DNA from 3 places in the Micromonospora sp. WMMD967 genome. Region 1 is predicted to be linked to each of the others. Evidence: riboswitches for the same ligand, from Rfam matches in the RefSeq annotation. Region 1 holds a riboswitch; each other region holds the start of a gene.
The links. Region 1 has a riboswitch for cobalamin ahead of O7631_RS19980 (CbtB-domain containing protein). Riboswitches for the same ligand answer to the same signal wherever they lie in the genome.

Region 1 (6,804 bases):
CGAAGTAGCCCATCTTGAACGGGTTCTGCACGACCAGGGCCGAGATCTGACCGCTGCGCAGCCCGGCCACCTCGTCCGGGGCGGCGTCCCACCCGATGATGACGATCTTGCCCGACTTGCCCGCCGCCTGGATGGCCTGGGCGGCGCCGAGCACGCTCGGCTCGTTGGCCGCGAAGATGCCCTTGAGGTTGGGGTTGGCGGTGAGGATGTTCTCGGTGACCCGCCGCGCCTCGTTGACGTCGCTCTTGCTGGGCTGTTGGCCGACCAGCTTCAGGTTGGGGAACTGGGCGAGGCCGGCCTTGAAGCCGTCGACCCGCTCGGTGTTGGTCTGTGATCCGGGCTGAAACTCGACCAGGGCCACGTCGTGGTTGCCGGGGCCCAACTCCTTGGCGAGCAGCTTCGCCGCCTCGGTCGCCGAGGCGCGGTTGTCGGTGGCGAACAGCGGAACGCTCGACGGCTGCGGGCTGGTGCCGGAGTCGATCATCGCGACGGGGATCTTGGCGGCCAGCGCCTGGTCGGTGGCGGGCGCCAGGGCGCTGGAGTCGGTCGCCGCGTAGACGATGCCGTCGACCTTCTTGGTGACGAAGTTCTGGATCAGATTGACCTGGCCCTCGACGTCGGTCTCGGCGGTCACCCCGTCCCACTGGACGGTGACGTCCCCGGCGCGCTGCGCGGCGCACTCCGCGCCCGCCTTCACCGTGTTCCAGTAGTCGGCGCCGACGGCCTTCGGTACGACGGCGAGCTTCAGCGGCCCGCTCGCGTCCTTGCTCGCGCCGTCGTCGCCGCCGTCCCGGACCTCGACGCCGCCGCAGGCGCTGAGCAGGGCGGTGGCCGCGACCGCGGCCAGGATGGCCTGGGCACGGAGGAGACGCGTGCGCGCCGGTCGACTGGTGGTGGTGTGTGCCATGGTGGGTGTCCTTCCTCGTTCGGACTCGTGGAATGGCATGTCAACCCCGCGATTCCAGCCGCCGGCGGCGGTACTGGTCGAAGTAGACGGCGGCCCAGATGATCAGGCCGACGATCACCTGCTGGTAGTGGATGCTGATGTCGAGCAGGACGGCCCCGTTACGGACCAGGGCGATGAGGAAGGCGCCGATGATCGTCCCGACGATGCGGCCCTGCCCCCCGAACAGGCTGGCTCCGCCGATGACCGCGGCGGCGATGACGTCGAGCTCCAGCGAGATCCCGTAGTTGGGCTGGCCGGAGTTGACCCGGGAGGCGGCGATCATGCCGCCGAGCCCGACCAGCACACCCGCCAGCACGTACACCCCGGTCAGGTGACGGCCCACCCGGATGCCGGAGCGACGCGCGGCCTCCAGGTTGGAGCCCATCGCGTAGGTGTACTGGCCGAAGCGGGTCTGGGAGAGCAGGAAGGCGACCCCGACGGCGACCAGGACGGTGATCACGACGGCGAACGGAATGCCGATGATCTCGCCGTTGCCGAGCAGTTGGAACGACCGGGGCAGGCCGTAGACGCCGACCGCGCCGGTGATGATGAAGACCAGACCACGGCCGACGGACATCGTTCCCAGCGTCGCGATGAACGGTGGAATCCGGGCGGCCGTCACCAGCAGACCGTTCAACAGCCCGGCCAGCGCGCCGACGCCGATCGCGACCGCCGTGGCCGCCAGGAGGGAGAAGCCGAGGTCGCGGACTGTCATCGCTCCCAGCACGCCGGCGAGCGCGGCCACCGACCCGACCGAAAGGTCGATGCCCTTGGTGATGATGACCATGGTCTGCGCCGTGGCGATGATGGCGATCACCGCCGTCTGGGCCCCGATGTTGAAGAGGTTGTCCGCCGTCAGGAAGTAGGGACTCGCGAAGGTCAGCGCGACGAACAGGACGACCAACGCGGTGGCGGCGGTGAACTCGGAGACGGCGTGGGAGATCCGTTCCCGGAGCCAGTCACCGATGTCGCCGCGCTGCGTGCCGGCGGATGCCTCGGCGGTACTCATCGTCGGACCTGACCTCCCCATGTGTGGGGCCGGCACTCGACGGAAGGACCCGCCGTCGCGCCGAGCACCTATGAGCGACCGAGCCTCCCCACGGAGGAGAGAACTTGGCGTCGACCTGCCGCACCGTCACGATAGGTCAGATGTTTCCCTTGATCAGCCGTTACCATGCCATGCACCCCCGTGGATTGCCAAGGTCTTACAACCATGTTTTGACATCGTTACCAGAGCCGCCCCGCACATACGTCTGATCAAATCGGCACAAGTGCGGCCGAGCGTCGCGGCGACCTCTGTCGACGGTTGGTCACGGGACACCGAACCGGCAGGAGTCCACACTGGATCGGCAGGTCCGGCCCCGACGACCATGCGCACCCCGCACCCTAGGGTGACCCACCGGCTCGATCCGGCGGGCCATCGCGAGCATGTTATCGATAACATGCTATGCCCGGTGGCGGTTGCGGGCACCTCATTCTCCGCCGAACTCCCGGCCGGTCAACCGACGGCCTCCCGGCGGGTCACGACGCCGCGAGCCGGTACTCCCGGCTGGCCGTCTGTCGCCAGATCGCCGCGCGTTCGTCGTCGGTCAGCGGATCCAGCAGGTCGCCGAGGACCCTGACCCAGCGGGTGTACGAGGTGGCGAGCAGACACACCGGCCAGTCCGAGCCGAACATCAGCCGGCCCGGCCCGAACACGTCCAGTGCGTGCTCGACGGCCGGCCGCAGGTCCGCCACCGTCCAGGAACTGCCGCTCACCTCCGTCACCAGGCCGGAGATCTTCGCCGTCGTGTTGGGTGCGGCGGCGAGCGTCCGCAGGTCCCGGGGCCAGTCGGCGAGGCCCCCGCTGCCGAGCGGTGGCTTACCGAGGTGGTCCAGGACGAACCGGACCTGGGGCAGGTCACGGACGAGCCGGGTGGCCGCCGACAGCTGATGATGGCGTACGAGCAGGTCGAAGGCGAGGCCGGCAGCACCGACCGCGGCGACACCCCTCCGCACGTCGGGGCGGTCGAGATACGCCGGGTCGGGCTCGGACTGGACCAGATGACGGATACCGACGAGCCGCTCGCCGCCCCGCGCCGCCCGAAGTCGCTCCAGGCGCTCGACGACATCGTCGGCGGTGAGGTCGACCCACCCGACGACTCCGGCGATGAGAGGGTCGTCGGCCGCGATCCCCAACAGCTCCGGCGTCTCCGACCGGGCGGCGACGGACTGCACGACGACGGTCTGGGTGACTCCGGCGACCCGGGTAGCCGGGCCGAGATCGACCGGGGTGAAGTCGTCGTCGATCGCGGCCATGGTGTGCGGGTCGATCCAGGGTTGCGGGTGTCGGGCGCGAACCCAGAGGTGATGGTGCGCGTCGATGATCCCCGACTGCCGCACGGCCGCACCGGTCGTCATCGGACCCGACCCGGCGCGCTCACGTCCACCCACCCCGCTCCGCCACTGGTCGGCCCTCCGGCTCGGCCCGGTGCCGTCGACCGATCTGGCAGGATGACCATGTTAGCGGTAACAGACCGGTCGCAGGCCGCAGAACGCGCCCACCAGCCGGAACTCCCCAGCACTCCGGCCGGGCGAACACCGTCGACTGACCGAAGCGACGATGCGCCGCTACCCGCACGTCGGCGAGCCGGCGGGTCGCCGTCCGGGGACCGGGTTGACCGCCTGAGGCGGCACCGATACCGTCGACCCACTATCTGCGGCGACGCGAGGGAAGCCGGTGTGATTCCGGCGCGGTCGCGCCACTGTGAGCGGTTCCCTACACCTCAAGAGGGGCCGCGAGCCAGGACGCTCGGTCGTCCGCAGCCTTGCGATGGGGACGCGTCATCCCCGGGGAGGTTCGTGAGCACATGTCCAGTTCCACGTCCAGCCAGCCGTTGGTGAATCCCGCTGGCACCACGCGTCTGCTGTGGACGGTGTTGATGACCGTCGCCGCTCTGGCGTTGCTGGCCTACCTCGTCGCCTTCGACCAGGGCGCGGTGTCGCGCAGTGGCATGTACCTGCACGAGCTGATGCACGACGGCCGGCACCTGCTGGGTGTTCCGTGCCACTGACGGCCACCACCGCTCCCCCGTTCGTCACCGTCCTCGTCCGCGGCCTGCTCGCCGGTCTGATCGCCGGTCTGCTCGCCGGGACGTTCGCCTATGTCGCCGGCGAGCCGCACGTCGACGCGGCCATCGCGATCGAGGAGGCGGCGTCGGCGCATGCCGAGCCGGCCACCGGTGCGCACGACCACGAGGATGCCCTGGTCAGCCGCAACGGTCAGCGCGGCGGCCTGTTCCTGGCCACCGGCCTGTTCGGTGCCGCGATGGGTGGCCTGCTGGCCACGGCGTACGTCCTGCTGGCGCGTCGTCGGCGGACCTACGACGACGGACGGTCGGGTCTGCTGCTGGCCGGCGCGGCGCTGCTCGGCGCGGTTGTCGTGCCGTTCCTCAAGTACCCGGCGAACCCGCCGGCGGTCGGCGATCCGGCCACCATCAACCAACGCACCGTCACCTACCTACTGATGGTGGTGCTCGGTCTGGTGGCGGTGTGGGCGGGATCGCTGGGCTACCGATCGGTTGGCGCGCAGGCACCGCTGTGGCAACGCGTCGCTGCGGCCGTCGGCGGATTCCTGCTGGTCACCGTGGTCTCCTATGTGGTGCTTCCGTCGTTCCAGGAGGTCCCCGCCGACTTCCCCGCGACGCTGTTGTGGGACTTCCGGCTGGCCTCCCTCGGCACCCAGGTGGTGCTCTGGACCGGGATCGGCCTGCTGTTCGCGGCCCTGATGCACCACGACCGGCGTCGCCGGGCCGCCGCTGCACTTCCGGGCACGTGACCGCCACCAGCCTCCGGCTGGTCGCCCACGCGCACACCACCGCCCTGCGTCGGGCCCGCTTCGGCGGTTCGGACGACGGCTTGGACGAGGGCGGTCTGCGTGCCGCCCTCGCCCTGGCCGGACGTGGGCACCTGGGCGTCGACGACGCCTGCGTGTCCAGTCCCGCCGCAGCGGCTACCGATACCGCCGACGCACTCGGTCTGCTGCCCACCATCGAGGCGGCGTTGGCGGACTGCGACTACGGCGACTGGACCGGACGGTCGGTCGAGGAGGTCGCCGTCGAGCAGCCGCAGGCGCTGCACCAGTGGATGTCCGAACCGGAGGAGTCCGCACCGCACGGCGGCGAGTCCGTCGCTGCGGTGCGCGACCGGGTCGGTGCCTGGTTGGACGGGCAACGCGGCGCCGACCGCCGAATCACCGCGATCACGCACCCGCTGGTGATCCGGGTTGCGGTCGTGCACGCCCTGGGCCTGCCGTTGGCGACGTACCGGCAGGTGGACGTGGAGCCGTTGGCCGTGGTCCGGCTCACCAGCCAGGGCAGCCGCTGGCACCTACGACTGACCGCGCCGCGAGCGGACTGAGGTCACGCCGCCACCCTGCTGGCCCCTGCCGTCGGGGCTGGCGGGTTGCGGTCAGTCCAGCACCCCGGCCTGGTAGGCGAGAATTGCTGCCTGGACCCGGTTTGTCAGGCCCAGCTTCGCCAGAATCCGGCTGACGTGCGTCTTCACCGTCGCCTCGCTCATGAAGAGCGTGGCCGCGATCGCGGTGTTGGACAAGCCGCCGCCGACGGCTACCAGGACTTCCCGCTCCCTTTCGGTAAGCACCGCGAGTCGTTGTTCGGCATTGCTGCGCCGATCAGTTGTCGGGCCGGAGAACTGTCGAAGCAGCCTGCGGGTAACCCTCGGGGAGATCATCGCGTCACCGCGCGCCGCGCTGCGCACCGCGTTGAGCATGTCCTCGGCGGAGGCATCCTTGAGCAGGAAGCCGACGGCGCCGTAGCGAAGCGCGGTGTGCACGTACTCGTCGAGATCGAACGTGGTGAGCACGACGACGTGTGGTGGCCGATCGAGCCGCGCGATCCGCTCGATCGCGGTCAGCCCGTCGGTCCGCGGCATGCGGATGTCCATGAGGACGACGTCGGGCCGGCGCGTCCGGGCGAACTCGACCGCTTCGGCTCCGTCGGACGCCTCTCCCACCACCGTGATGTCCGGGGCCGCGTCGAGGATGGTGCGCAGCGTCGAACGCACCATCCATTCGTCGTCGACGATCAACGTCTTAGTCGGTGAGGTCATGGTCCTTTCCCGGTGCGATCGGTAGCTCGGCAACCAGGCTGAATCCACCATCGGCTGTGGGGCCCGAGGTCAGTTTTCCGCCGATCAGGTGAACGCGCTCGGCGAGGCCGAGGAGTCCGTGGCCGCCACCCGGCAGAGGCGGGGCCGTCGTGGGCCGTCCGCGGCCGCTACTGATCATCACCTGGAGCGACTGCCGTGTCTGCCCGACGCGGATCCGGGTTCTGGCACCCGGTGCGTGCTTGTGCACGTTGGTCAGGGACTCCTGGACGATGCGATAGGCAGCGTGCTCGACCAGCAGCGGTAGGCGTTCGGCGGTCTTCTTCTCCACGTCCAGGGTGACCGGTACACCGAGCCGCCGAGAGTCCGCGACCAACGCATCGAGATCGGCGAGGCCGGGGTGCGGGGCAATCGGCGCGTCATCATCGCTGCGGAGAATTCCGACCAGAGCACGCAGCTCCGCGAGTGCCTCACGCCCGATCGCTCCGATCTGCTGTCCCCGGACCACCGCGTCCTCGCCCTCGGCCACCTCCAGGGCGGTGGCCTGCAGCACAATCAGCGCCACCCGGTGGGCGACGACGTCATGCATGTCACGGGCGATCTGGGCCCGTTCGTCGCTCCGGGCCTGGGCCACACGCTGGTGCTGTTCGCGTTCGAGGCGTTCGGCCCGCTCCCGTATCCGTTCGACCAGCTCGCGTCGGGTGCCGACGTAGAGGCCGAGGAGAGCCGGAGCAACGCATACCGCGACGGTG
Region 2 (6,804 bases), 580 kb from region 1:
AGCTCCGTGGTCTGGGGAAACGATCCGATGGTGGTGGTGGGCAGCGGTGGAAGGTTCAGTCGGGCCTGCTGGGTGGCGGCCCGCTGCGCGTACGGCCCGCGCCGTAGGTGCTCGGGGGGCAGCGCGTCCAGTCGGGCCCGGACACCGTCGTTACGCCAGGCCGCCGGGGTCGGCGGCAGAGCAGTGGGCAGGGCACCGACACCGTCGCGCAGTGCGCGTCCGAGAGCGACGACCTCGTCGACCTTCTGCCGGGCGAACGCGAGCCGGACACGCAGGTCCCCATCGAGGTCAGGTTCGGCGGCGAGGTCTACCGGCACGTGCAGCAACGAACAGGATGTCGACACCGCGACATGGTCGGCCAGGGCGGTCAGTACGGCACCGGTCGCGGTGGCGGTGCGAAGGTCGGTACGCCAGATGTTGCGCCCGTCCACCAGTCCAGCGACGATCGTCTTCCCGCGTAGCGGGCCGGCGGCGGCGAGGCGGTTCAGGTTGCCCGGCCCGGCGACCAGATCGATGCCGACCGCCTCGACCGGGGTGCCCAACAGCGCCGGCAACGCGTCGCCGAGGTCACCGAAGTACGACGCGACGAACAACCGTGGCCGGTGCTTCAGAAGGCCGAGCCGGCGGTATACGGCGCGCAGCGCGGTGATCTCCTGCGGGGTGCGGTCGGCGGCGTACGCGGGCTCGTCGAGCTGAACCCATTCGACGCCGGCATCGGCCAGGGTGCCGAGGATGTCTTCGTGGACCGCGACGAGGTCATCGAGCCGGTCGAAGGGCCGGAACCCTTCCGGTGCGTCCTCGGTGGCCTTGGACAGCAGGAGGTAGGTCGCCGGCCCGACCAGCACCGGCCTGGTGGTGACGCCGAGTGCCTTCGCCTCGCCGTACTCCCGCACCGCCTTATCCGGGCGGGCCGTGAACGCTGTGCCGGGGCCGACCTCCGGAACCAGGTAGTGGTAGTTGGTGTCGAACCACTTCGTCAGCTCCAGCGCCGGCTCCCGCTCCGTGCCACGCGCCATGGCGAAGTAGGTGTCCAGGTCGCCGAGACCGAGGCGGCGGAACCGGTCCGGGACCGCGTCGACCAGAACGGTGGTGTCGAGCACCTGGTCATAGAACGAGAACGTGTTCGACGGAACCGCGTCCAGGCCGGCGTCGCGCAGCGTGCGCCACACGTCGACGCGGAGGCTGGCCGCAATTTCCTGAAGAGCGTTGGCGTCGATCCGGCCCGCCCAGTAGGACTCGACGGCGTGCTTGAGTTCGCGGTGGGGACCGATGCGGGGATAGCCGAGCACGGTGCTCAGCCCGAACGGTGCGGTCACGGAATGGGTGTCCTTCCCTCGAGGTCGACCACCGACCACACTGGAGGGACACGGCAGGGCACGGGACGACGACCGGGCCTCGCCCTGACCCTCCCGAGAGGCCGACGGCGGCGCACGCGGACGCGTACGCGGTGCGGGCAGGTCTTCGGACTCGTGGGCGTGACCGGGGCGACCCGATCTCCTACTGGCCGTCGCTTCCCAGACGCTCATGCGTCCAGTGCGTATGACGGCGGTCGTTCCCACTCACCGCTGCGGGGCAGTCCCGGTTTCCCACCGGGTTCCCTCTTACGACGCCACACCGTGACGGTGCGGCGAACCAGCACTGCCGACCATCGTACGGCCGGAAGCTGATCCCCGGTGCCGCTGCGGCACGCGGATTCTTCCTGTCGCCCAGAGTTGGACGGGCCGGGAGTCCGGTTAGGCCCGGACTCCCGGCCAAGGCCGACTACGGCGGGGAGATGGACGGAGCCTGCCCGGAGCCGAAGCGCCATCCTTCGACGGTGCCCTGGGCGGGGTTGTAGCTGCTCGCGCCGAGGGTGCTGTAGGACCAGGTGCCGCCGGGTGCCGCGTGCCAGTACGACCAGTACGCGCTGGCGGGCGGCGTGTTGACGCACGGTTCCGAGGCGGCTGTGGGATAGCCGTTGATTCGGCAGACGAAGGCGAGACCCCACCGTTGGGTGCCCGTCACGGCGAAGCCGGCTCCCTGCAAGGCGGCCAGGCCGGTCGGCGGGTCACCGAGCCGGCAGCCGGTCTGGACACCGAGGCCGAACGCGGTGAGGTCGACCACCACCGTGACGCCCGCACCCGGGGCGCACGCCGCCGCGTGCGCGGCACGTGGCACCGGGTCGACGGCGACCAGGCCGACGCTGACGACGGTGGCCGCTAACAGCAGTGCCATCCGTCGGCGCATCGTCGCCCGCCGACGGGTCACCATGGCGCACACGCCAGGACGGGCGCGGCAGCGTGAGCGCCGGTGGCCGACAGGGTCGCATGCCCGGCGCCTGCGATGCCGGGTACGGCCTGAGCGGTGGCCCGGGCGGCGGTGCTCGCATCGAATCCGCCGGGGGTGTACGCGATGGCGCCGCGATCGGCCGGCGTGCCTGTGCAGGTGACCTGCAGGCTGAGCAGGAACTGGCGGGCGTGTAGCCAGGCCAACGACCGACCGGCGGCGAAGAGCGCCTGGGCGGCGAGCCCGGTGCTGTTCGCGTTGGCCACGCCGTTCGCGGCGAACGAGCCGTCAGCGCCCTGCACAGAGACCAGCCACTGCGCGGCCGAAGCCGCGACCAACGGACGGCCTGCGGCCAGCAGGGCCTGAACGGCCAGAGCGGTCGCGTCGACGTCGCTGACACAGGTCGGCTGCCCAAAGAGCAGCGGGAAACCACCGTCGGCGCACCGGCTCGCGGCCAGGAACGTCACCGCCGACGACGGTGCGCCTCCGGCCCGGTCCAACGCCAGCACCGCAAAGGACTGGGTGAAGGTGTTGCTGTAGTCGCCGTACGCCGACCGGTCGGAGTACCGGCCGCTAGGCGTCAGCAGGCTGTTGAGCCGGGTGAGCAGATCGACACCGCCGAACGTCGCCGGGTTGAGGCCGCGGACCTGGGCACCCAGAGCGAGTTTCGCGGTCGCGCCCGCGTACGCCTCGGTGCCGTCACCGATGTAGCCGCTGATCACGGCCGGTTGGGCGAGCCACGACATGGCGTTCGCCGCGTTCGTGTCGGCCGTCTTGGCTGCGGCGAAGGCGAACACCGCATCGAGGGTGAGGCCCTGATCGGGATACGCGATGCCGTCGTAGACGACCTCGAACCGCTCGCCGTCGACCAGTTGGCGGGCGAGCCAGCCGGCGGCGGCATCGACCTTGTTGAGGGTCGGCGGCGACGCGGTGGCGGCGGCGGGTACGGCTGTCAGGGACAGCGTGAGGGCGGCGAGCGCAGCGCCTACGAAGACGCGGGCGCGGTGCCGGAGGGGACGGTTGACCATGAAGCGACGCCTTTCCGGGCTCCGGTGGTCCGAGACGACCCGACTCCGGTTCGGGCGGCTCCGACCCGTGGGCCACGACGGGTGGGGAGGCTGGTCATGCGGACTGACGGGTAATCGGGCTCGCGGCGTCACTACGTGTGTCGCCGCCTACCGTTGCGGGCCAGCGCCGGATTTCGACCGGACTTCCCCCGTCAGCACACAGGTATGAAGTTGTGACGGACAGTGTTCCCACGTCTGGGCTCCCCGTCAATGTCCGTGATCCGACGGGCAGCGTCGGCGCAGACAGCCGGGTCTACCCGCGGGGCGCTGCGCTGGCTGGTGCCGGTCAGCGGGGGCCGTGCAGCAGCGCCCCACGAAGGACGGCGGACGGGTCGGGGCCGAGGTCGAGCCGGTCGGGGGAGATGTCGGCGCGGACGAGGAGGTCTCCGACGGCGGCGATCATCGCGCCGTTGTCGGTGCAGAGCCGTGGCGACGGCACCCGCAGGTGAATGCCGGCCGCGGAGCAGCGTTCTTCGGCGAGGGCGCGGACCCGGCTGTTGGCGGCGACTCCGCTGACGAGGAGCAGTGTGTCGGCCTGGTAGTCGCGGCAGGCGGCGAGAGCCTTGCGGGTGAGGGTGTCGGCGACGGCCTCCTGAAACGACGCGGCGACGTCGGCGACGGGCAGCGGCCGGTCACCGTGGTGTCCGACCCAGCGGGCGACAGCGGTCTTGAGCCCGGAGAACGAGAACCGGTACGGGGCGTCCTGCGGGCCGGTCATCGGGCGGGGAAAAGCGATGGCCGTCGGGTCGCCGTCGCGGGCGACCCGGTCGATGACGGGTCCGCCGGGGTAGGGCAGGCCGAGCAGGCGGCCCACCTTGTCGAACGCCTCACCGGCGGCGTCGTCGACGGTGTCGCCCAGGTGCACGACCGGGTCGCGGGCGAGGTCGCCGATCAGCAGCAGGCTGGTGTGCCCGCCGGAGACGATCAGGGCGACGCAGCGGGCCGGCAGCGGCCCGTGTTCGAGGACGTCGACGGCCGCGTGGCCGGCGAGGTGGTGTACGCCGTAGAGGGGGACACCGAGGCTCAGCGCGTACGCCTTGCCGGCGGCCAGGCCGACCTGGACGGCGGTGGCGAGCCCGGGTCCGGCGGTGGCGGCGACCGCGCCGATGTCGGCGAAGCCGATCCCGGCCTGGCCCAGTGCGTGCTCGACCATGGGGGTGACGGCGTGCAGGTGCGCGCGGGCGGCGATCTCGGGGACCACGCCACCGAAGCGGGCGTGTTCGTCCATGCTCGTGGCGAGAGCGTCACCGAGCAGGACGCCGTCGGCGACGATCCCGATGCCGGTCTCGTCGCAGGACGTCTCGATGCCGAGGACAACTGTCACGCGTCGGCGTCCTGGTTGACGCCGGCGCCGACACCGGGGTGTTCGGCGCTGGCCGCGAGGAGCTGTTTGCGCAGTTTGACGGGCAGTCGATCGACGTAGGCGAGGCCGTCGAGGTGGTCGACCTCGTGCTGGAAGCACCGGGCGAGGGTGCCGGTGCCGTCCAGGCGGATCGGCTCACCGCGCAGGTCGACGCCGGTGACGGAGGCGGTGGCGGATCGGGCCAGGTCGGCGCGTTGCCCCGGCACGGACAGGCAGCCCTCGGAGTCGATGACCAGGTCGCGTTGCTCGGGCAGGTGCAGCACCGGGTTGATCACGTGGGCGACGGTGTGGGTGTCGGTGGCGTCGGGGCAGTCGACGACGAAGATCCGGGCGTCGACGCCGATCTGGTTGGCGGCCAGGCCGACCCCGTGGGCGGCGTACATGCTGGCGAACATGTCGTCGACGAGTGCGGCGAGCGCGTCGTCGAACACGGTCACCGGGGTGCATCGGCGGTGCAGGACCGGGGTGCCGTAACGGGTGATCGGTCGTGGGGTGCCGACATGCCTCTCCATAGCTGCCCATAGTATGCAATTGCAAAATCTTGGCAGTAGGGGAGTGGTCTGGTGCGGACGGCGGAGATCAAGCGGCGGTACCTCGCGCATTTCGAGGCGAATGGTCACGCTGTGGTGCCGTCCGCTCCGCTGCCCGCCATCAGCGACCCGAATCTGTTGTTCGTCAACGCCGGCATGGTGCAGTTCGTGCCGTATTTCCTGGGTCAGCAGACGCCTGCGTACCAGCGGGTGGTCAGCGTGCAGAAGTGCATTCGGACCCCGGACATCGACGAGGTCGGCAAGACCAGTCGGCACGGCACGTTCTTCCAGATGAATGGCAACTTCTCCTTCGGTGACTACTTCAAGGCCGGGGCGATTCCGCTGGCGTGGGAGCTGGTGACGAAGTCGCAGGCCGACGGCGGTTTCGGGTTGGATCCGGAGCGGGTCTGGCCGACGGTGTACCTCGACGACGACGAGGCGTTCGAGATCTGGCGGTCGGTCGGGGTCCCGGCGGAGCGGATCGTGCGTCGGGGCAAGGCGGACAACTTCTGGTCGATGGGCATTCCCGGGCCGTGCGGTCCGTCGTCGGAGCTGTTCTACGACCGGGGTCCGGAGTACGGCCGTGAGGGTGGCCCGGCGGTCGACGAGGACCGCTACATGGAGTTCTGGAACCTCGTGTTCATGCAGTTCGAGCGGGGTCCGGGCACGACCAAGGAGGACTACCCGATCCTGGGTGACCTGCCGGCGAAGAACATCGACACGGGCATGGGCCTGGAGCGGATGGCGTCGATCCTGCAGGGTGTCGACAACCTGTACGAGATCGACGAGGTCCGGCCGATCCTGGCCCGGGCGGCGGAGCTGACCGGCAAGCGGTACGGCGCGCACTCGGGTCACGTGGCGAGTGAGTCGCACCCGGACGACGTGCGGTTGCGGGTGATCGCGGACCACGTGCGCACGGCGTTGATGCTGATCGGCGACGGGGTGACCCCGTCGAACGAGGGCCGTGGGTACGTGCTGCGGCGGATCATGCGCCGGGCGATCCGGTCGATCCGGTTGCTGGGCTGGCAGGACCGGGCGCTGCCCGAGTTGCTGCCGGTGGCGCGCGACTGCATGGCCCCGTCGTACCCGGAGCTGGCGACCGACTTCGACCGGATCGCGGACTACGCGTACGCGGAGGAGGAGGCGTTCCTGTCCACCCTGCGGGCGGGTACGACGATCCTGGACACCGCGATCGCGGAGACCCGCACGGCGGGTGGCAGCTCGCTGTCCGGTGCGAAGGCGTTCCAGTTGCACGACACGTACGGCTTCCCGATCGACCTGACCCTGGAGATCGCCGCGGAGCAGGGCCTCACCGTCGACGACGAGGGTTTCCGTCGGTTGATGGCGGACCAGCGCACCCGGGCGAAGGCTGACGCGCAGGCCCGCAAGACCGGCCACGTGGACCTGTCCGCCTACCGCAGAGTGCTCGACGAGCACGGGCCGACGGACTGGCAGGCGTACCAGAGCCTCGACACCGACTCGACAGTCCTCGGGCTCCTCGGCAGCGACGGCGTGCCCACCCCGGTCGCCGAGCTGGGTGAGATCGTCGGGGTGTTCCTCGACCGGACCCCGTTCTACG
Region 3 (6,804 bases), 720 kb from region 1:
GCACGGCCGCTGCTGGTGCTGACGCCGGCCGACGCCGAGTCCCGGGAGAAGCTCGAGCTGCTGCGGGTGCTGGGGGTCGAGGAGTTCCCGGCCGGCGTGCCTCACTGACCGTGCCGCGATAAACGGTCGACGACGCCCCTAACGCAGTGAGCGGGCGATCTCGATCGCCTCGGCCTTGCTGAGGGACCCTTCGAGCCGGTAGCTCACGTCGGCGTCCCGCCAGATCAGCGTCGAGGCGGCGAGTCGGGCGGTCTCCTCGTGGACCTCGCCCGCCCGGTCCACGTACGACAACACGTGTGGTCGGTCGACCCAGACCGCGAAGTCGCCGTCGACCTGCGTCCACTCCGCCCCCGGCGGGGTGACCTCCTTGTGGAAGGCCAGGTTGAGGCGACCGTCGAACGCGTCGATGCGCAGCGCGCCCCCGTCGTAGAGCAGCGTCGCCACCCGGCAGACACCCGAAGGGTCGGGATCGGCGACCAGCACCTGCTCGGGCGGACCCAACGACGCCGGTAGCCGGATCGGGAACCGCACCGCCCGCTGCGCCTCGTCCAGGGCGACGGTCCGCTGCGCGGGCAACGGCGACGGGATGCCGACGGCCGGCGACGGGGCGGACGAGGTGGCGATGCTGACACCGGCGAACCGCAGCAGCCCGGCAACGGCGTCCGCGACGGCGGCGCGCGTCGGCGGCACCAACGCGACCAGGAGGGCGACCAGCGCCGCCGCGGCGAGCGGACGCCACCGGCGCACGGGCCTGTCGAGTCGTACGCGGACACGGGCGGTCACGTCGGGCGGCTCGGGTGTCTCCAACCAGGCGGACAGGTCGCGCAACTCCCGTTCGAGGTCACCCATGCCGGACCTCCTCCCGCTCGAGGAGACCGCGGAGTTTCGCCAACGCACGGGAGGTGCGCGACTTCACTGTCCCCCGGGGCCAGCCCAGTGCCGCCACCGTCTCCTCCTCGGTGAGATCGAGGAAGTACCGACAGACGATCACCTCGCGGTCCCGTACCGGCAGTTGCCGCAGGGCCCCGACCAGCGCCTCCCGGCGCTCCCCGGCGAGGACCGCGCCGACCGCCCCGTCCTCGGCGATCTCCGACGTCGGGTCGGCCGCCGCCGCCCGCAGGACCAGCCCGTCCCGCCGGCCCCGGGACCGGTGCAGGTTGCGGGTCTCGTTGGCGACGATCGCGAGCAACCACGAGCGGAAGGACGAATCGCCCCGGTAGCGGGACAGCTTGCGGTACGCCTTCACGAACGCCTCCTGCGTGACGTCCTCGGAGTCCGAACCGGCGCCGAGCAGCACCGCCGTCCGGTACGCGGACGCGGTGTGCCGGGCGACCAGGAGGTCGTACGCCTCCAGGTCACCGGCCCGAGCGCGGGTGACGAGAGTGTCGTCGTCCAGGGGAGGCCTCCGTTCGGATCACACTCATGACACCGCCCACGCGTCGCGGGTTCCATCCGGCGCGGGTCAGGTTGCTCCCACCCGGCGTGCAGCGTATTGCCAGGATTCGGTGGTGCACTGGGGGGAGGTGTCGAGGAGAGGGGCTGGTCATGAGCTGGTTCAATCGCCGGGCACGGGGTGCCGAGACGACCCCGACGAAGCTGGACCGGGAGGCGACCCGCGAGGACCTCGCGGCGCTGGAGGCGTTCGTCGCCAGCCGGCGGGGCGTGGAGTTCTACCTGGAGCCGGAGACCACGGCGACGGACACCACGGTGGTGGTGATCGCCCACGACGGTGAGTGGATCCGACGGCGCACCGGTACGCCCCGGGCGGCGGGGACCATCGCCCGCAAGCACGCGGTGCCGCTGTACGAGGCCGCCCGCACCGGCTACCCGGAACGGATGCGGGTGTGGAACCGCGCCCACCCGGAACGCCACGCCCGGTGAGACTCGCCTGCTCAGGCGTCCTCGACGGCTGAGCGGGCCTGTACGGCGGTCATCGGCTCGGCGTGGCTGGAGACGTACCAGTGGTAGTCGTCGGCGAGCAGTCGTCGGACCAGGCCCAGGTCGAGGCCGTCCCCGGGTCGGCGCAGGTGGGCCGGCGGCGGGTAGAAGCAGTCGCCCAACACCATGACACCCGAGTCGGGCACCAGGACGACTGTCGAATCCGGGGCGTGACCACCTCCGACGTGCCGTAGCCCCACGCCGACCGGCAACTCGTCGGCGTCGGTGAAGGTCCGGGTCGGTGGGAGGACCGTGAAGTCGTCCCAGGAGTTCACCGCCCGTGCCCGCGCCCGGAAGCTCGGGCCGAGGCGCGGGTCGGCGCGTACCTGCTCGTCCAGGTAGTGGTGGCTCCAGGGCCGGCCGGCCTCGGCCTGCAGCAGCGGCACGGCCGTCTCGTGCCCGACGATCTCGACACCGGGCCAGGCGCAGGCTCCCCAGACGTGGTCCCAGTGGTGGTGGGTGTAGACGAGCCAGCGTGGCTGCGGTAGCCCGGCGGCGGCGAGCGCGACTTGGATCTCGCGGGCGTGCGTGGGGCTCTGCCCGGCGTCGATCATCACACTGCCGCGCTCGTCGACCACGACGGCGACGCCGGCCTGGACGGCCTCCGGGTCGGGATCGCCCGGACAGATCCAGACACGGCCGGCCAGGTGGTGGAACTGTGGGGCGACCATGGTGATCGACCTCCGGAATTGATCGTGGACGCTGCTGCGGCGTGCGCCGATCGTAGGGGACGGTGCCGCCCGGCACCGTCCCGACGGACGATCGGCGCAGGCCAGAGTAGGTCCAGCCATCCTTTGCTCTGCATACCTGGAGGCACCGGTAACGGTCCGTGTCTGGTGCGGATAGGTATGCAGAGCAAAGGGCCCGGGGCATTTATCCGGGGCATTGCGACAGCGTGCATCCGTCGTCGCGTCGAATCGCTGAAGTTCGATGGATGGCGGCCGTCGGGCCGGGTCGGAGCGGCGTTGACCCGCAGCGCAAGGGTGTGGCAGCATTCGCGGCCTGACGGCAGTGAAGGAAGTCGGTGCGATTCCGACGCGGTCCCGCCACTGTCACCGGGGAGTGATCCCCCCTCGTGCGCCACGGCCGTGTGTCTGCGGTTGGAAGGCCGGGGGAGAGCGTCGATCCGGAAGCCAGGATACTTCGGCCGTCGGGACGTACCCCAGGGCGTGGACACCCGAGGAGGACCCGATGACGCACGGCGTCTCATTCATCGACGAACTTCGTCATGGCTCGCACGGTGGGCGATTCACCGCCCCCGCGACCGGTCACGCCCCGCTGAGCTGAGCGCCGCCCGCCGCCGACCGGCCCCGCCGCTCGCGCCCGCGAGCCGTTCGCCCCGCCGTCGTACCGGCTGACGCCGCACCCACCCGCATCGTCGCGGTCACCCTCGTGGTGGCCGGGGCGTCACTCCCCGGAGCCCGCCGTGCGCATCCTGCTGCTGTCCACCGCCGACACCGACCTGCTCGCCGCCCGCGCCAGCGGCGCCGACTACCGGCTGGCCAACCCCGCCCGGGTCGCCGCCGACGAGGTACCCGCCCTGCTCGACGACGTCAACCTCGTCGTCGTACGCCTGCTCGGCGGCCGTCAGGCCTGGCCGGACGGCCTCGCGGCGGTGCTCGCCACCGGCGTGCCGACTGTCGTGCTCGGCGGTGAGGCGCTGCCCGACGCGGAGCTGATGGCCATCTCCACGGTGCCGTCCGGGGTCGTCACCCAGGCGCTCGCGTACCTGGTCGAGGGCGGGCCGGACAACCTCGGGCAGCTGGCCCGGTTCCTCTCCGACACGGTGCTGCTCACCGGCGAGGGGTTCGACCCGCCCACACCCACCCCGGCGTACGGCGTGCACCGTGAGTACCCGACGAATCCGGAGCAGCCCACCGTCGGGATCGTCTTCTACCGGGCGCACGCCCTCGCCGGTAACACCGGCTTCGTCGACGTGCTCGCGGAGGCGGTCCGCGAGGCCGGCGGCAACCCGCTGCCGATCTTCTGCGGCTCGTTGCGGGGGCTGACCACGGGGTCCGGCCCGCTCGGGCTCTTCGCCCGCTGCGACGCCCTGCTGGTCACCGTCCTCGCGGCGGGCGGCGCGGTCGCCGCGGACGCCTCCGGCGGTGGCGACGAGGACGCCTGGGACGTCGGCGCCCTGGCCGCCCTGGACGTGCCGATCATCCAGGCGCTCTGCCTGACCAGCACCCGTAAGCAGTGGGCCGACAGCGACGCCGGACTGTCCCCGTTGGACGCGGCGATGCAGGTGGCCATCCCGGAGTTCGACGGCCGGATCATCACCGTGCCGTTCTCGTTCAAGCAGATCGACTCCGACGGGCTGTCGGTCTACGCCGCCGATCCCGAGCGGGCCGCCCGGGTCGCCGGGATCGCGGTGCGCCATGCCCGACTGCGGTACCTCCCCAACCCGGACAAGCGGGTGGCCGTGGTGCTCAGCTCGTACCCCACCAAGCACTCCCGGGTCGGCAACGCCGTCGGGCTGGACACCCCGGTCTCGGCGGTCCGGTTGCTCGCCGCGCTGGCCGAGGACGGCTACGACCTGGGCGACGCACCGCCGCCCGCCGACGGGGACGCGTTGATCCACGCGCTGATCGCCGCCGGTGGGCACGACGTGGAGTGGCTCACCCCGGAGCAGTTGGCCGCCGCCGAGGCCCGGATACCGGGGAACACGTACCGGCGGTGGTTCGACCAGGTCCCGGCCGAGCTGCGCGAGCGGATGCGGGAGCACTGGGGTGAGCCGCCCGGCGAGCTGTACACCGACGGCGGGGACATCGTGCTCGCCGGTCTGCGCTTCGGCAACGTCGTGCTGCTGATCCAGCCGCCGCGCGGCTTCGGGGAGAACCCGATCGCCATCTACCACGACCCGGACCTGCCGCCCAGCCATCACTACCTGGCCGCGTACCGCTGGTTGGCCACGCCGGCCACCGACGGCGGCTTCGACGCGGACGCCGTGGTGCACCTGGGCAAACACGGCACCCTGGAGTGGTTGCCCGGCAAGGGCCTCGGTCTGGCCGCCGACTGCGCGCCCGACACGGTCCTCGGTGACCTGCCGCTGGTCTACCCGTTCATCGTCAACGACCCCGGCGAGGGCACCCAGGCCAAGCGGCGGGCGCACGCCGTCGTCATCGACCACCTGGTGCCGCCGATGGCCCGCGCTGAGACCTACGGCGAACTGGCCAAACTGGAACAACTGCTCGACGAGTACGCCACCGTGCAGGCCCTCGACCCGGCCAAGGTGCCCACCGTCCGGGCACAGATCTGGGACCTGGTGCGCGCGGCCGAACTGCACCACGACCTGCACGCCGAGGCGATGCCCGACGCGGACGACTTCGACGACTTCGTGCTGCACCTCGACGGGTACCTGTGCGAGGTCAAGGACGTGCAGATCCGCGACGGTCTGCACATCCTCGCCGACGCGCCCACCGGGGAGCCCCGGGTCAACCTGGTCCTCGCGGTGCTGCGCGCCCCACAGATCTGGGGTGGCGCCCACGCTCTGCCCGGCCTGCGGCAGGCCCTCGCCGTCGCCTACGGCCTCGACGAACAGGAGCTGCTCGCGTCCCCGGGGCAACGACTGGCGCTGCCCAACGCGTTGACCGACGTGGTGGACGGGCCGGCCGGCACCGCCGCCGACGCGGTCGACCTGATCGAGGCCCTCGCCCGGCGGCTGGTCATCGGCATGGAGACGCTCGGCTGGGACGCGGACACCGTCGACGCGGTGGTCGCGGAGGTGACCGGGCAGCCGATCCCGGACGTCGCCGCGGTGCTGCGCTTCGCCGCCACCGAACTCGTGCCCCGGCTGGACCGCACCACCGACGAGCTGACCAACACCCTCGGCGCGCTCGACGGCCGGTTCGTGCCGCCCGGCCCGTCCGGTTCACCCACCCGGGGCCTGGTCAACGTGCTGCCCACCGGCCGCAACTTCTACTCCGTCGACCCGAAGGCCATTCCCAGCCGCAACGCCTGGGACGTCGGGGTGGCCCTCGCCGACTCCCTGCTGGCCCGGCACCTCGCCGACACCGGCGCGTACCCCCGCTCGGTGGGTTTGACAGTCTGGGGCACCAGCGCCATGCGGACCCAGGGCGACGACATCGCCGAGGTGCTCGCGCTGATGGGCTGCCGCCCGGTCTGGGACGACAGGTCGCGGCGGGTCACCGGCATCGAGGTGGTGCCCACGGCCGAGTTGGGCCGGCCCCGCGTCGACGTCACGGTGCGGATCTCCGGCTTCTTCCGCGACGCGTTCCCGCACGTGGTGGCGCTGCTCGACGACGCGGTCCGGCGGGTCGCCGCCCTGGACGAGCCGGCCGAGGACAACTACCTGCGGGCGCACGTCGCCGCCGACCTCGCCGAGCACGGTGACGAGCGGCGGGCCACCGCGCGGATCTTCGGGTCGAAGCCCGGGGCGTACGGCGCCGGGCTGCTGCCGCTGATCGACGCCCGGACGTGGCGCACCGACGCCGACCTCGCCGAGGTGTACGCGGTGTGGGGCGGCTACGCCTACGGCCGGGGCCTGGACGGGCGGGAGGCGCGGTCCGACATGGAACGGTCCTTCGCCCGGATCTCGGTGGCGGTGAAGAACCAGGACACCCGCGAGCACGACATCGTCGACTCCGACGACTACTTCCAGTACCACGGCGGGATGGTGGCGATGGTCCGTCACCTGACCGGCACGTCCCCGCAGGCGTACGTGGGTGACTCGGCGATGCCGCACGACGTGCGGACCCGCACCCTGGGCGAGGAGACCCGTCGGGTGTTCCGGGCCCGGGTGGTCAACCCGAAGTGGATCGCCGCGATGCGCCGGCACGGCTACAAGGGTGCCTTCGAGCTGGCGGCCACCGTGGACTACCTGTTCGGCTACGACGCCACGGC

Region 2: linked by a shared signal. The riboswitch ahead of O7631_RS17970 (peptidase) and the one ahead of O7631_RS19980 (CbtB-domain containing protein) in region 1 are both predicted to bind cobalamin.
Region 3: linked by a shared signal. The riboswitch ahead of cobN (cobaltochelatase subunit CobN) and the one ahead of O7631_RS19980 (CbtB-domain containing protein) in region 1 are both predicted to bind cobalamin.

What each region holds. Positions count from the first base shown of each region.
Region 1 covers NZ_JARUBK010000001.1:4,467,057-4,473,860, reverse strand. The annotation lists gene O7631_RS19995 (ABC transporter substrate-binding protein) at 1-907, opposite strand, end outside; gene O7631_RS19990 (ABC transporter permease) at 948-1,955, opposite strand; gene O7631_RS19985 (amidohydrolase family protein) at 2,468-3,346, opposite strand; cobalamin riboswitch at 3,606-3,761, shown strand; gene O7631_RS19980 (CbtB-domain containing protein) at 3,796-3,999, shown strand; gene O7631_RS19975 (CbtA family protein) at 3,990-4,763, shown strand; gene O7631_RS19970 (histidine phosphatase family protein) at 4,760-5,344, shown strand; gene O7631_RS19965 (response regulator transcription factor) at 5,396-6,034, opposite strand; gene O7631_RS19960 (histidine kinase) at 6,039-6,804, opposite strand, start outside.
Region 2 covers NZ_JARUBK010000001.1:3,886,803-3,893,606, forward strand. The annotation lists gene metE (5-methyltetrahydropteroyltriglutamate--homocysteine S-methyltransferase) at 1-1,316, opposite strand, end outside; cobalamin riboswitch at 1,435-1,652, opposite strand; gene O7631_RS17965 (hypothetical protein) at 1,762-2,214, opposite strand; gene O7631_RS17970 (peptidase) at 2,244-3,293, opposite strand; cobalamin riboswitch at 3,381-3,532, opposite strand; gene tsaD (tRNA (adenosine(37)-N6)-threonylcarbamoyltransferase complex transferase subunit TsaD) at 3,619-4,656, opposite strand; gene def (peptide deformylase) at 4,653-5,207, opposite strand; gene alaS (alanine--tRNA ligase) at 5,259-6,804, shown strand, end outside.
Region 3 covers NZ_JARUBK010000001.1:5,184,597-5,191,400, reverse strand. The annotation lists gene O7631_RS23530 (hypothetical protein) at 139-849, opposite strand; gene O7631_RS23525 (RNA polymerase sigma factor) at 842-1,297, opposite strand; gene O7631_RS23520 (hypothetical protein) at 1,546-1,881, shown strand; gene O7631_RS23515 (MBL fold metallo-hydrolase) at 1,893-2,609, opposite strand; cobalamin riboswitch at 2,953-3,082, shown strand; gene cobN (cobaltochelatase subunit CobN) at 3,365-6,804, shown strand, end outside.